Regions from separate parts of the Kitasatospora sp. NPDC058965 genome, predicted to be linked through region 2. Evidence: riboswitches for the same ligand, from Rfam matches in the RefSeq annotation. Region 2 holds a riboswitch; each other region holds the start of a gene.

Region 1 (4,674 bases), on a different contig from region 2:
GGTGGCCCGGTGAACGGGGTCGGCGGGCCAGTGCCGGCCTGTCTGCGTGCCCGTCAGGCCGCCCGTGAGCCCGTACGAGCGGAGCCCCGGCCCCCGGCCCCGCCTGCGGGTTGCGCGGGCCAGCCGACGGCGTGCGAACGCCCGTAGGCCGCTCCCCGGGAGAGGTGGGGGAGCGGCCTACGGGCGCGACTGGCGAGCGGGGATCAGACCCGGCCGGCGAAGTCCGGGGTGTAGTTCGCGATGGTCTCGTACTTCACGCCCGCGCTCGGGTTGGCGGCCTCGACGTACTTGCCGCCACCGATGTACAGGCCCACGTGGTACACGCCCGAGGCGCTGCCGTTGTTGGACCAGAAGAGCAGGTCGCCCGGCTGCAGGTTGTTCAGCGAGACCCGGGTGGTGGCCGCGGCCTGGTCGGCGGCGACGCGCGGGATGGAGATGCCCGCGTTGGCCATCGCGGCCTGGGTCAGGCCGGAGCAGTCCCAGCCGCCGTTGCCGGTGCCGCCCCAGATGTACGCCTGGCCGACCTTGGACTCGGCGAAGGAGATCGCCGCGGCGAACGCGCCGGAGGCCGGCTGCGCGGCAGCGGTGGCGCTGGTGGTGCGGACCGACGGGGCGGACGGGGTGGTCGCCGGGGCGTCGGTGCTGTCGTCGTTGCCGGCCGGCGCGGCCGGGGCCGGGGTGGCGACCGAGACGGTGCCCAGGACCAGCTGCTGGCCCGGGTAGATCCAGTCCGGACCCTGGGGCAGCGCGGCCTTGTTCAGGTCGTACAGCTTCTGCCAGCCGCCGTCCACGTGGTGGCTCTGCGCGATGGTGGACAGCCAGTCACCCTGGACCACGGTGTAGGTCTCGGTCTTGGTGGTGGTGGCCGGCTGGGCGGCCGGGGCCGCGTCCTGCGAGGCGGTGTGGCGGCGGTCCGAGTGGCTCTGGGCGGTGCCCTGCCAGGACTGCGAGCCGCTGTTCTGGGACTGCTGGGCCGGCTGGGCCTGCTGCTGGGCCGGGGCGCTGGTGTCGACCTGCGGGGCGGCGCCGCCGCGGGTCAGGCCCGCCTCGACGGAGCAGACCGGCCAGGCGCCGGGGCCCTGGTCGGCGAGGACCTTCTCGGCCACCGCGATCTGCTGGTCCTTGGTGGCCAGGTTCGCCTCGGAGGCGTACTGGTGGCCGCCGTAGGCCGCCCAGGTGGAGGAGGTGAACTGCAGGCCGCCGTAGAAGCCGTTGCCGGTGTTGATCGACCAGTTGTTGGTCGACTCGCAGGCGGCGACCTTGTCCCAGACCGAGACGGGGGCGGCGGAAGCGGTGGTGGCGGTGATGCACGGCAGCGCCAGGCCGAGGCCGAGCAGACCGGTGGCGGCGATCGCACGCTTGGCGTTGCGAGCGGGACGGTTCGTTGCGGTCGTGGGCAGCATGAAGACGCGTTCCTCTCCTACGCCTGCGAGGTGAGCTGTCGGATTCGGGCTGGAGTTGCCCGGCCGTGCTGAGCACGGCTTCACCCCTAGCCCGGTGCTCCGGTCGATGACCGGCGCCCGGGCGGCTTACCTGGTTCCCCCGCTCCTGCCGTGGTGCGTTTTCGCGCTGCCAGCAGTGCCGGTGGCAGGACTCGGCGTCCGGCCCGCTGGGTCCGTGTGACCACGAACGGGGAGCACGTTAGACAGGCATAAGTTGATTCCGCAAACAGCTGTGAGCGCGGTCACACGGGCTTCACTAACCTCACAAGATCGAGGATCATGCACAGCTGATGCACCGTCGCCGAACGCATGGGCAAGTGCCCCCACCTGCCGTGCAGTTGCCGCCGTTTCAGGGTGACGGGCCGTCGGCCCGAGGGGCCTTCACAAAGCCTTCACGACGTCCGTTTCCGGGCCCGCCGAGGCCCTGTCGGGGTCCGCCCCGGGGGTGCAGTTACCGTTTCGAGACCAAAGTCGACTCGCCCTCAGATGTCCGTTTTGCCCCCGGGTTGGCACTCCGTCAGCACCCGCAGGCCCGCTCTGCCGGCCTGGGTCGGCACCCGTCGGCCCGCCCTGCCGGCGCGCGTCGGCACCCGTCGGCCCTGTCCCGTCGGCCCCGTCCCGTCGGCCCTGTCCCGTCGGTCCGCCCTGCCGGCACCCGTCGGTCCGGCCCGGACCGGGCGGCCGGGAACGACGCAGGCCCCGCGGCCGCCCAGGGGCGGCCACGGGGCCTGCGGGGTCCGTCAGTGGTGGATCAGGCCTGCTCGGCCGCCTCCGCCTGCTCGACGGCCTGCTCCGGCTCCTCCTCCAGCGGCGGCGGCAGCAGGGCCGGCAGCACGGCGAGGTACGTCGAGGCGGCCAGCTGACCCACCGTGGGGTAGGCGCCGACCGGGGCCGCGCTCGGGCAGCCGGTCTCCTCGGTGGCGGCCAGCAGCAGCTCGGCCGAGACCTCGGGGCCGATCACCAGCGGGGCCAGCGCCGGGCGCTGCGCACCGGTGGCGCGCAGGTGCTCGACGGCGGCGGCCACCGAGCCGGGCACGTCCAGGGCGGCGGCGACCACCGGGACGGCCAGGCGGGCGGCGAGCAGCACGCCGGTGATCCCGGCGGCCGCCGCCGCGTCCTCGCCGCCGGCCGTGGTCAGCACGACGCCGTCGGCGGCGGTGGCGATGGCGAACAGGCGGGCCCGGTCGGCGCGGGCCAGCCCGGCCTCGGACAGCCGGACGTGGACCGCCTCGGCCAGCAGCGGGTGCGGGCCGAGCGGGTCGGTGACCACGGCGCCGGCCTGGGCGGCCAGCTGCTGCAGGTGGCCGACGTAGGCGTGCGGGCCGGGCAGCAGCGGCACCAGCACCGGTGCCGGCAGGCCGGCCTCGGCGGCGGCGACCAGCAGTTCCTCGACGGTCGGGCGGGGGCGATCGGTGACCGGCGAGTACTCGACCGGCTCGCCGGCCTCGCCCTCGGCCCGGTCGGCGGCGTCGGTGGCGGCCTCCGTGCTCGCGGCGCTGCGCAGCCAGCCGGCCACGACCTCGATGCCCGGCTGCTCGCCGCGGATCACCGAGACCAGCTCGTCCACCACGGCGACCGTCTCCGGCGTCGCCTCGGCGGGGACGGCGAGCACCAGCGTCGGGGCGCCGACCGGCACCTCGGGGCGCTCGGGGCGGCGGTGGCGCCCCCGTGCACGGGAGCCGGGCGTGCGGACGGGCAGCGGGGCGCCCGGGATGGCTGCAGTGCTCATGGCGCAGAATCGTAGGACATGGCCGCGATCACTCCGCATCCGGCTGCCGCTCACGGCCTCCGAGCCGGACAAGTCGGCCGAATTCCGGCAGTTCCTCGACCCGGCCGGGCAGATGTGACGGAGTGTGAGGGTCTCGCTGCGAAGTTGATCACGAGTCCTCACTGTCAACGGGTTGAACCGGCCAGGCTCGTTGTGCGTCCAACCCACCAGCGGTGACGGTCGCCCAGCTGATTCGCCCTCATCTGTCCCGTTCTGCCCGGCAGCAGACCCCTCCCAGGGGGCACTCTGTCACCTCGGGTACAAGTGCGTGCACGCGCAAAATCACATGCCGATGCACGTGCATTAGCGTTATCATTACGACAAGTAAGGCATTCGCGCTGCCCATACGAGCCGGAGGCGGCCGGCGGTCGGAGCGGACGAGCGCCGAGCGGTTCGATCACTCCAGCGCTCTCTGGGAGATTCCTATGCACCACACGTACAACGGCATGGCGGCCAGCGACCTGGAGGGCGTGGTCTGGCAGAAGAGCCGGCACAGCAACTCCAAGGGCAACTGCGTGGAGTTCGCCGCCCTCCCCGGGGGCGCCGTCGCCATGCGCAACTCCCGCTTCCCGGACGGCCCGGCACTCGTCTACACCCGGGACGAGATCGAGGCCATGCTGCTCGGGGTGAAGGACGGCGAGTTCGACCACCTGGTGGCCTGACCCGGGCGGCGCGAGCACGGGACCAGGAGACGCCGTCGTGGTGGCAGCCGCGACGGCGTTCGGCATTGGGCCGGCCGCGGTCGAACGCCGGGCCCGGTCGGTCGAACACCGGCTGCGGCGCGGGCGGGGACTCCCACGGGAACGACGGAACGCCGCGCCAGGGCGCGGCGTTCGGGGCATTGCGGAAGGCTCCTAGGCGGAGCGGCGGTGGCGGCCGATCGACCCGAGGTCGGGTATCAGTGAGGCGCCGGCCATGGACGGGGTGTCAGGGGCCTGGAAGAGCGCCCAGACCACCTTCCCCGTCCCCGAGGCCAGCGGGTGCCAGCCCCAGGAGTTGCTGAACGAGTCCACCAGGTGCAGGCCGCGGCCGGACTCGGCGACGAAGTCGGCCTCCCGGGTGACCGGTCCCGCGCTGCTCGGATCGCTGACGGCGCACACCAGTTGGGGAGCCCGGTGGACCAGGCTGATCCGGATCGGCAGTCGGCCGTCGGCGCTCTGTCCGGGGCCGGCCTGGATCGGGAAGCCCGGGCGCCCGACGCCGCCCGGCAGGTCCGCGGAGGTCGGCTCGCCGATCGCGTGCCGCAGTGCGTTGGTCACCAACTCCGAGGCCACCAGGGCCACGTCGTCGAAGAGGTCGTCGAGGCCCCAGCGGTGCAGGCTGGTCCGGGCGAAGTCGCGTGCGGTGCGTACCGCGTCATAGCGAGGGGGGAGCGTGCAGGTCGCCACGTCAGGATCGACGGCCACAGCCGTACCTGTGCCCATGAAGAGCTCCTCCCATAAGGGGGCGGACACGGCTGGACCC
Region 2 (4,674 bases):
CGCGGTCTGCACGGCCTCCAGCAGGGCCAGCCGGTGGGGGGACAGCTCGGTGCGCCACCGGGCCATCGGGCGGACGGCGTGGCTGCGGTGCTCGGCGGGGTCCAGGACCAGGCCGAGCAGCTGCTCGTCGTCCAGCGTGCCGCCGTCGAAGACCACGCCCACCTTGAACGGCCACCCGCCGGTCGGCGGCACGAAGAGCAGTGCCAGCAGCGGCGGCACCGGATGCGCGGGGAGGGTCAGCCCGGTCTCCTCGAAGACCTCGCGGCGCGCGCACGCCCACGGCTCGCTGCCGGACTCCAGGTTGCCGCCGGCGAACTGCCAGACCTCGGGGTCGTAGACCGACTCCAGCAGCAGCGGACGGCCTTGCCGGTCGGTGAAGTGCACGGCGGCGAACAGGATCCCGTGCGGCAGCGTGCGCAGGAAGTCCGCCAGCGGCAGCTCGGCCAGGGGGACGTCGGCCGGCGTGGGGCGGGCCGGTGACAGGTCGGTCGGCTGCAGGTCGGTCACTCGGACTCCGATGTTCGGTGCGGTCACGACGCCGTGTCGACCTCGCCGTCGAGGTACACCCAGGCACCCTCGTGGCGGACGAAGCGGCTGTTCTCGCGCATCGTCCCCGACTCGCGACCCTCCCGGAAGGAGGCGCGGAACTCCACCGTGCCGCTCTGGTGGAACGGCCCGCCCTCCGCGCTCCCCAAGATCTCCAGGCGCTCCCAGCGCAGCTCCGGCGCGAAGTCCAGCGTGCGCGGCCGGGTGTCGGGGTGCCAGGTGCGCAGCAGGTAGGCCTCGTCGCGCACCGCGAAGGCCGAGTAGCGCGAGCGCATCAACTGCTCCGCGGTGCTCGCCGGGGCGAGACCCCGGTGCAGCCTGCCGCAGCAGTCGGCGTAGGCGGCCGGCAGCCCGCACGGGCAGTCGACCGGGAGGGCGGGGGCGGTGCGGCGGCTGGTGCGTCGGGACATGGCCCCATTCTGACGGGCCGTGTCCCGACGCGGGCGCGCGGGTCAGGGGAGCTGGAGCTGCTGGCCCGGGAAGATCAGGTCGGGGTTGGTGCCGACCACGCCGACGTTGCCCTGGTAGAGGCCGTCCCAGCCGTCCAGGTGGTGGGCGTAGGCGATCCGGGACAGGCTGTCGCCGCTCTGCACCGTGTAGGTGTGGTCGCCCGGGGCGCCGGTCGGGTCGGGTGCGGTGGGCGCGGCCGGGGCGGGGGCCGACGGGGCGGGCGCGCCCGGCGCGGTGGGCGCGGCGGTGGCGGTCGGCGCCGGGGTGGTGCCGGGGGCCGTCGGGCTCGGGCTGGCCGGGGCGGGGGTCGCCGACGCGGTCGGCTGGGCGGGCGCGGGGGTGGCGGGTGCCGGCGTCGCGGTGGTGGGCTGGGTCGGGCTCTGGGTGCCGGTCGGCGCCGCGGTGGTGGGCGTGCTGGGAGTGGCGGGCGTGGTCGGGGTGACGGGCGCCGCGGGGGTCAGGGCTCCCGGCGCGGTCGCGCAGTTGCCCCAGGCGGTCGGCCCGAGGTCCGACAGCATCTGCTCGGCCACCGCGATCTGCTGCTCCCGGGTGGCGTGCGAGGGCACCGAGGCGTACTGGTCGCCGCCGTAGGCCAGCCACTGGCGCAGGGTCAGGTGCAGGCCGCCGTAGTAGCCGTCCCCGGCGTCGGCGACCCAGTTGCCGGCGGTCTCGCACTGGGCCACCGCGTCCCACTGGGTGGGCTCGGCGGCGTGCGCGCCGGTGGCGGTGAGCAGGGGGAGTGCCAGGCCCGCGCCGACGACGGTCGCCGTGGCGACCGCCTTGTCGGCCTGGGTGGGGCGGCGGTGGCGGCCGGGGCCGGAAAACACCATGCAGATGTCCCTCTCCGCACGCCTGCGAGGTGAGCTGTCGGGTTCGGGCCCAGAGAGTGGTCGGCCCGGCCGTCCCGTGCGGGACGGCTTCACCCCTAGCCGTGGGAGACGGCGTCGAAACTGGGTCCCCCGCCCCTGCCCAGAGGAGTCGTCGTGGTCCCGGGGGCGCGGTGGGCAGGATTCGGCGTTCCGCGTTCGGGGGCCCGGTGCAGTCCGGGTTGCCAGGGAGACTAGACGGATCATCATTCCGATAACAAGCTCGCATCGCATACGTCACACCAGCATCACCGAAGTCGTGCAGGAGAACCGCACGCTCCCTCAGCTGCCGGGGGGTCTGCGGACGGTCCGCGCACGGCCGGTGGGCGTGCACGTGCGCCGAGCCACCGTGCCTCCGGGGGCGGAAGGCACGGGGACTCGGCGCCCGTGGTCCAGGAGCTTCTTGAGCTGTCCCCGAGCCTGGCAGGTTCGGGCCGGCAAATCAACAGGTGTGGATGTGATTGCCGTTCAGATTCACATCAGCGAAGACCGATTGGGCCGGACGGATGGTCGCCGGTGACCCGCACCGGCGCGGGTCACGGCCCGGGCCCGGGAGCTGGGGCAGCGTCAGCAGCGCTCCTGTCGTCCCGAGAGAGGCCGCGCAGCCATGGTGTCCCTGTCCGGGTCCACAAGCAGTAAGGGCCGTCACGCGCTGCGCCGGGAGGTGGGCCTGGTCGGCCTGCTCTGGGCCTCGGTGGGCGCGATCATCGGTTCGGGCTGGCTGTTCGGCGCCGAGAAGGCGGTCAAAGCGGCCGGCCCCGCGGCGCTGCTCTCCTGGGGCATCGGGGCGGTGGCCATCGTGCTGCTGGCCCTGGTGCACGCCGAGCTGGGCGGCCTGTTCCCGGTGGCGGGCGGCACCGCCCGCTACCCGCACTACGCCTTCGGCGGCTTCGCGGGGATGAGCTTCGGCTGGTTCACCTGGCTGCAGGCGGCCACCATCGCGCCGATCGAGGTGCAGGCGATGCTGGGCTACGCCCGCCACTGGCACTGGGCGGACGGCTTCCAGAAGCACGACGGCACGCTGACCGCCTCCGGCTTCGCGGTGGCCGCCGCGCTGCTCGCGCTCTTCGTCGCCATCAACTTCCTGGGCGTCAAGTGGCTGGCCCACACCAACAGCGCCGCGACCTGGTGGAAGGTGGCGATCCCGGTGCTGACCATCGTGGTGCTGGGCGTCAAGGAGTTCCACGGCAGCAACTTCACCTCGCACGGCTTCGCGCCGTTCGGCGCCCGCGGGGTGCTCTCCGCGATCAGCACCAGCGGGGTGATCTTCGCGCTGCTCGGCTTCGAGCAGGCCATCCAGTGGGCCGGCGAGAGCACCCACCCGCGCCGCGACATCCCGCGCGCGGTGCTCGGCTCGGTGCTGATCGGCAGCGTGATCTACCTGCTGCTCCAGGTGGTCTTCATCGGGGCGCTGCCGGTGTCCAGCTTCGCCAACGGCTGGGGCGCGCTGGACTACCCGGGGATCAGCGGCCCGTTCGCCGGACTGGCCTCACTGATCGGCCTGGGCTGGCTGGCCACCGTGCTCTACATCGACGCGATCATCTCGCCCGCCGGCACCGGCCTGATCTACACCACCTCCAGCTCCCGGATCACCTACGGCCTGAGCCGCAACGGCTACGCGCCCGACGCGCTGCAGAGCACCGACCGGCGCGCGGTGCCCTGGGCCGGCCTGCTGATCGCCTTCGTGGCGGGCGTGCTCTGCTTCCTGCCGTTCCCCAGCTGGCAGCGGCTGGTCAGCTTCATCACCTCGGCGGTGGTGCTGATGTACGCCGGGGCGCCGCTGGCCTTCGGGGTCCTGCGCAAGCGGTTCCCGACCCTGGAGCGGCCCTACCGGCTGCCCGCCGGCGAGGTGATCTCCCCGCTCGCCTTCGTGGTGGCGGGCCTGGTCATCTACTGGTCCGGCTGGGACACCCTGTGGCGGCTCGGCGCCTCGATCCTGCTCGGCTACCTGCTGCTCGGCTCCTACGCCTGGTACGCGCGGGCCAAGGGGCTGCCCAACGCGCCCCGGATGGACTTCCGGGCCGGGCAGTGGCTGCCGGTCTACCTGGTCGGCATGGGGGTGATCTCCTGGCAGGGCCAGTTCGGTGTCGGGGCCACCAAGAACCTGGGCCTGTGGTGGGACATCGGGCTGGTCTCCGTCTTCTCGCTGGCCATCTACTACTGGGCGCTGGCGGTGGCGCTGCCGGTCGAGGAGATCGAGCGGAACATCTCCGACGTCGAGGTGCTGGACGCCGGCGGGCACTGACCGGCGCGTGAAGTTGGCCGCGGCCCGGAGCGCCGCGGCGGCGGCGGACGGCCGGTCGGTACAGGATGGTCGCAGGTAGACCGGGCGAGGTGGACGACTTTGGACGACTCCCGCTTCCCGTTCCTCGACGGCGTGGCAGGGGTGCTGGTCGACGGCGGTGGCAGGATCCTGGACTGCACGGCCGCGGCCGAGCGGGTGCTGGCGCTGCCCGCGACCGCGCTGCGCGGGCGGCCGGTGCGCGAGCTGCTGGCGGGCCCCGCCGAGGGCGGCCGGGACGGCGAGCCCGGGCCGGGGGCCGGCTGGCTCGGCCGGGCCACCGTGCGCACCGGCGACGGGCAGGTGGTGGACGTCGAGCTGCGGGTGCTGACGCTGCGCGCGGCAGCCCCCGGGGACCGCTCGGCGGCCCGGTTCGTGGTGCTCGGCGCACCCGGCGAGACCGCCGACCGCTGGCAGCAGGACCAGGCGTTCTCCCGCGAGCTGTTCCTGCAGGACCGGTTCGGGCTGGCGGTCTTCGACGAGGAGCTCAACCTGGTGCGGACCAACGCGCACCTGCTGCCGTACTCCGGC
Region 3 (4,674 bases), on a different contig from region 2:
GCAGCGCCAGCGCGGCGGGCAGCTCGGCCGAGCGCTCGACGGTCGCGTACCGCTCCATCGCCCACTCCGGCAGACCGCTGGACACGGTCAGCCGCAGCGCGTCGGTGGCCCGGTCGAGCAGGTAGATCGCGGAGCCCTCGCCGGTGATCCAGCCCGGCCCGTCGGTGAGCACGGTGGACAGCAGCTCGGCGGCGCTGGTGCAGCGCAGCAGGCGGCGCACGCAGGAGACGGTGGAGCGCGGTCCGGGGTGCCCGGCGCCGCGCGCGGGTTCGAGCACGACGGGGGTGCCGTGGTCGGACGACGGACTGCGATCCATCACGGGCCCTTCCGCTCCGGGGGCGGGCGGCCCAGCTGCCGCACTTTGGTGCTGAATATCCTATTTGGTCCGGTGCGGATCGGCCGGGAGGCGGCGACGGCGGAGTGGTCCGGTCGGTGCGGGCGTCAGCCCGCCGCCCGGAGCGTCACTCGTCGTGGTGGCGCTGCGGACGGGCCGGCACGCTGCGCATCGAGACCAGGCCGCGCAGGATCGCCAGGGTGCGGCGGACGGCGGCCCAACCGGTGGGCTGCGGCTCGGCCGGCGGGTACCCGGTGGCGGCCGGTGCGGCGCGCCCGGCGCGCTGGCGCGGGATCGCGGCGGTGCCCGGCGCGGTGCTCGGCTTCGTCATGCGGCCCTCCAGCGGCTCAGCGGTCCATCGACCGCATCCTGTCCGACGACCGGCCCGGCCCGCCAGGGGCTGGGTCACACCCGGCCGGTCGGCCAGTCGCGCAGCCCGGCGGTGAGCACCGCGATCATGCGCTCCTGGGTCACCGACAACTGCTCGCTCAGCTGGAAGGCTCCCCCGATGGTGAGGGCGGCGAACCCGTGCGCCAGCGCGCGCACGGTGCGGGTCGCGTGCACCGCCTCGGAGTCCTCGATCCCGTACCCCTCCAGCACCTGGAAGATCGCCCCGACCAGGGCGGTGGCGGCCCCGAGCAGTTCGTCGTCGGCGGCCGAGGGGGCCTGCGGCAGTGCGGCGTAGCGGCGCGGGTGCTCCAGTGCGAAGCCGTGGTAGGCCCGCAGCAGCGCCTCCACCGCGGCGTCGCCGGTCAGTCCGTCGGTCGCCGACCGCAGCCGGGCGGCCAAGTCCTTGGTGACCCGGATCGCGATCAGCCGGCGCAGTCCGGCCAGGCCGCCGGGCACGTGCTTGTAGAGCGAGGGGGCGGCCACCCCGGCCAGCTGGGCCACGCCGGCCAGGGTGAGGGCGTCGGGGCCCTCCGCGTCGATCAGCGCGAGCGCGTGGTCGACCACGGCGTCGGGGTTGAGTCCGGCTCGGGGCATCAGGCCACCTCGGTGAGGAACGGGAGCACGGCGTCGGCGACGGCCTGCGGGGACTGGGCGTGGGGGTAGTGGCCGGCGCCCTGGATCATCACCTTACGGCCGTTCAGCGCCTTGACCTGACGGTCCGCCACCAGCTCCGGGTCGGGGAAGTCGGGGTCCTTGCTGCCCATCAGCACCAGGGTCGGCACCTCGACGCCCTCGCACCAGCCCTCCGGCGCGGCGTTGCCGCCGACCTGGCCGCGGGTGGCCCGCTTGCGGCCCGGGGTGCGCAGCGCCGCCACCAGGCCGGCGTTGTAGGCGGCGATCTCCTCGGTCGCGCCGCCCGGGTAGGCCATCTTGTTCAGGTAGTAGCCCCACACCTTCGGGGAGGCGAGCAGCGCCGCGCCCAGCAGGCGGAGCATCGCGAGGCCCAGCACGGTCGGCGGCACGTTCTCGACGAACGCGTCGATCAGCACCAGGCCGGCCACCCGCTCGGGGGCCAGGGCCGCCGCCTTGACGATGCTGGCGCCGGTGTAGGAGTTGCCGGCCAGCACGGCCTGCTCGACGCCCAGGTGGTCCAGCAGGGCCAGCGCGTCGTGGGCGGCGGCGGCCGGGCTGTAGTCGTCCCAGTCGATCGAGGACTCGCCGAAGCCGCGCAGGTCCATGGTGATCACCCGGCGGCCGGCGGCGACGAGCAGCGGGCGCAGGTGCCGGTAGGAGGCCCGGGAGTCGAGCATGCCGGGGAGCAGCAGGACCGGGTGGCCGGTGCCCTCGACCGTGTCGTCGAAGGCGATGGTGCCGCCGGGGAGCTGCAGGTACTGGGTCTGCGGGGCGGTGAGCGTGTGCACGGCTTCCTCCTGGACTGACGGACCTTCGGCGGTGCCGGCCGCTGCCGACATCCACAAAGCTATGGCTAATAGCCTTAGCCGTCAAGTCCCTCGGGCGGCCCGGGCCTAGCCGTCGACCCGGAACGGGTCGTGCTCGGCCAGCAGCCGCTCCAGCCGGGCCTGGTCGACCCGGTTCACCAGCTCGCCGGTTTCCTGGCGGTCCCGGATCACCTTGGCGAGGGTGAAGGCGGAGGTGACCGTGTAGAGCAGGCCGAGCGCCAGGAAGGCCCGCATCCAGGCGCTGACCGGCAGGTAGGCGATGCCCAGCGCGAGGCCGCCGGCGGCGAGCGCGAAGGAGAGGACCGCCTGCACGTAGTAGGCCGAGGTGGTTCTCGGCAACACTGGAGAAGTCATGCCTGAAGAATCGCCAACTCCGGCCCTCGGCACCTGAGTACGTGTACTCAACCGGACACTCAAGGTGAGGCTGCGACAATCCCGCGGGGAGCGCTTGGAATCGCGGGCCTCTGGGATTAAATTTCAATAACGCAGCGCGGTCGGCAACGCCGTACCCAGACGGCACCGTGCGCCGTCGCCTAATCCGCAGGGCCGTCCGAAGGGCGGCCCGGGAGCCGGGGAACCACCGTTCCTTGGGGTGAATCGGACCGGCCCGCACCGGTCCGTAGGAGACCTTCCTGCTCCGAACCCGTCAGCTAACCCGGTAGGCGAGACGGAAGGAAAGGAGCACGCCTCCGTGGCGTCGACGCACACCCCGGCCCTGCTCGACCACCCGGGCACCACCGACGAGAACTCCCGGCACCGGCTGCCGCGCCAGTCCCGCCCCGGTTCCCCGGTGCTCGGCGTGACCGCGATGGCCGCCGCGCTGGGCGCCACCACCGGCATCGGCGCCACCGCCGCCCAGGCCGCCGCGCCCGCGCCCGCCATGGTCGCCACCGAGGAGAGCGGCCCGCAGGGCGCCGACCCCGGCCTGGCCCTGGCCGCCCGGATCCAGCAGCAGGCCGACCAGCGCACCGCCGCCGAGGAGGCCGCCCGCTTGGAGGCCGCGCACGAGGCCGCCGCCAAGCGCGCCGCCCAGCAGCCCCAGCCGGCCCCGCCGGTCCGGTCCACCCCGGCCGTGCAGCCGCTGCAGGCCGTGCAGGTGGTCCAGCCGGTGCAGGCCGTCGCCCCGCAGTCCACCGACGCCCCGCTCGACCTGCAGGCCCCGCTGGCCGCCTGGACGCTGGCCGCCGCCGCCTCGCCGTGGGCCCAGCTGCAGACCGGCCTGGACCTGGCCGCCCCGGCCGGTGCCCCGGTGCTCGCGGTGGCCGGCGGCACCGTCAGCTCGGCCGGCTGGACCGGCGTGCACGGCTACCGGGTGATCCAGACCCTGCCCGACGGCACCGAGATCTGGTACTGCCAGCTCGCCTCGATCACCGTCCCGGCCGGCCCGGTGGCCGCCGGCGCGGAGCTCGGCCGGGTCGGCACCACCGGCAGCGCCACCCGCCCGCACCTGCACCTGGAGGTCCGTCCCGGCGGCGGCGCCCCGGTGGACCCGGCGCAGTGGCTGGCGGCCGGCGGGGTCACGCTGTAGCGTCCCCGTCCCACTCGGCCAGGTCGGGCAGCTCGACCAGGCCGCGGTCGATCACGTACTGGTCCACCTGGTCCCCGTCCGGCTCGGGGGCCAGGTCCCGGTACTCCGTCAGCAGCAGCTCGGGCAGGCCGGGGACGGTCCACTCGCCGAGCAGCCGCAGCGCCTCGGCCTGCACCGCCGCCTCGAAGGCCGGGTAGTCGCCGGCCAGCTCCTCGGGCATCGGCAGGCCGAGGGCGTTCAGTCCGGCCAGGTTGCGGTAGCTGCGCTGCATCAACCGGTTCTCCACCAGCAGCCGGCCGCCGTCGGTGGCCATCCCGATCGCCAGCAGCACGCCCTCGGTCCAGCCGGCCGCGCCCTCCGGCTGGTCCAGCCGGTCGAGGCCGGCCAGCAGCGCCAGCCGCTCCGGCTCCGCCAGTGCCCGGTAGCCGTCCAGGAAGGCCCGCACCGCGGCCGGGTCGGCGGTGTCCACCCCGTGCTGCCAGAGCAGCAGCGCGTACAGCCGCGGCCAGGTGAGCAGGTGCGGGCGGCGCAGCAGGTCGGCCAGCAGCTCGCCCTGCCACTGCGCCTCCTCGTGCAGCCGTTGCTGCCGCTTGGCGTTGAGCCGCTTGGCCGCCCGCTGGTGGTCGATCAGCAGCCGCACCGCCGCGCCGTAGGCCAGCGGGTCCTGGCCGGGGCCGGGTTGCACGTAGAGGTGGATCCGCTCGTACAGCAGCTCCTGCAGCAGTGGTGAGGTGAGTTCGGGGACGCCCTCGTACACCTTGGCGTCACCCAGTTCGAGCAGCGTCAGCACCGCGTTCAGCGGGCCCTCGGGAACCGGCTCCAGGCCCTGCTCCTCGGCCCAACGCAGCAGCTCAGCGGTGTGCGGCCGGGGGGCGAGCCGCAGGTCCTCGGTGTCCATGGCAGGTACCGTAACCGCTCGCGCGGCCGTTACCGTACCTGCCATGCACCCCGTCCTGCTCACC

What was found. Region 2 has a riboswitch for cyclic di-AMP ahead of ACFW1A_RS33700 (transglycosylase family protein). Riboswitches for the same ligand answer to the same signal wherever they lie in the genome.
Region 1: it holds a riboswitch for cyclic di-AMP, as region 2 does, so the genes downstream of both, ACFW1A_RS36785 (transglycosylase family protein) here and ACFW1A_RS33700 (transglycosylase family protein) in region 2, are expected to answer to the same signal.
Region 3: it holds a riboswitch for cyclic di-AMP, as region 2 does, so the genes downstream of both, ACFW1A_RS10720 (M23 family metallopeptidase) here and ACFW1A_RS33700 (transglycosylase family protein) in region 2, are expected to answer to the same signal.

Annotation. Positions count from the first base shown of each region.
Region 1 covers NZ_JBHYKG010000399.1:71-4,744, forward strand. The annotation lists gene ACFW1A_RS36785 (transglycosylase family protein) at 204-1,403, opposite strand; cyclic di-AMP (ydaO/yuaA leader) riboswitch at 1,411-1,569, opposite strand; gene ACFW1A_RS36790 (sirohydrochlorin chelatase) at 2,194-3,171, opposite strand; gene ACFW1A_RS36795 (DUF397 domain-containing protein) at 3,636-3,872, shown strand; gene ACFW1A_RS36800 (ATP-binding protein) at 4,065-4,634, opposite strand.
Region 2 covers NZ_JBHYKG010000313.1:4,982-9,655, reverse strand. The annotation lists gene ACFW1A_RS33710 (NUDIX domain-containing protein) at 1-507, opposite strand, end outside; gene ACFW1A_RS33705 (YchJ family protein) at 531-956, opposite strand; gene ACFW1A_RS33700 (transglycosylase family protein) at 999-1,826, opposite strand; cyclic di-AMP (ydaO/yuaA leader) riboswitch at 1,832-1,990, opposite strand; gene ACFW1A_RS33695 (APC family permease) at 2,470-4,107, shown strand; gene ACFW1A_RS33690 (SpoIIE family protein phosphatase) at 4,207-4,674, shown strand, end outside.
Region 3 covers NZ_JBHYKG010000045.1:21,532-26,205, forward strand. The annotation lists gene ACFW1A_RS10695 (SpoIIE family protein phosphatase) at 1-316, opposite strand, end outside; gene ACFW1A_RS10700 (hypothetical protein) at 462-665, opposite strand; gene ACFW1A_RS10705 (TetR/AcrR family transcriptional regulator) at 740-1,318, opposite strand; gene ACFW1A_RS10710 (alpha/beta fold hydrolase) at 1,318-2,145, opposite strand; gene ACFW1A_RS10715 (YiaA/YiaB family inner membrane protein) at 2,251-2,538, opposite strand; cyclic di-AMP (ydaO/yuaA leader) riboswitch at 2,705-2,864, shown strand; gene ACFW1A_RS10720 (M23 family metallopeptidase) at 2,876-3,712, shown strand; gene ACFW1A_RS10725 (hypothetical protein) at 3,702-4,610, opposite strand; gene ACFW1A_RS10730 (GNAT family N-acetyltransferase) at 4,654-4,674, shown strand, end outside.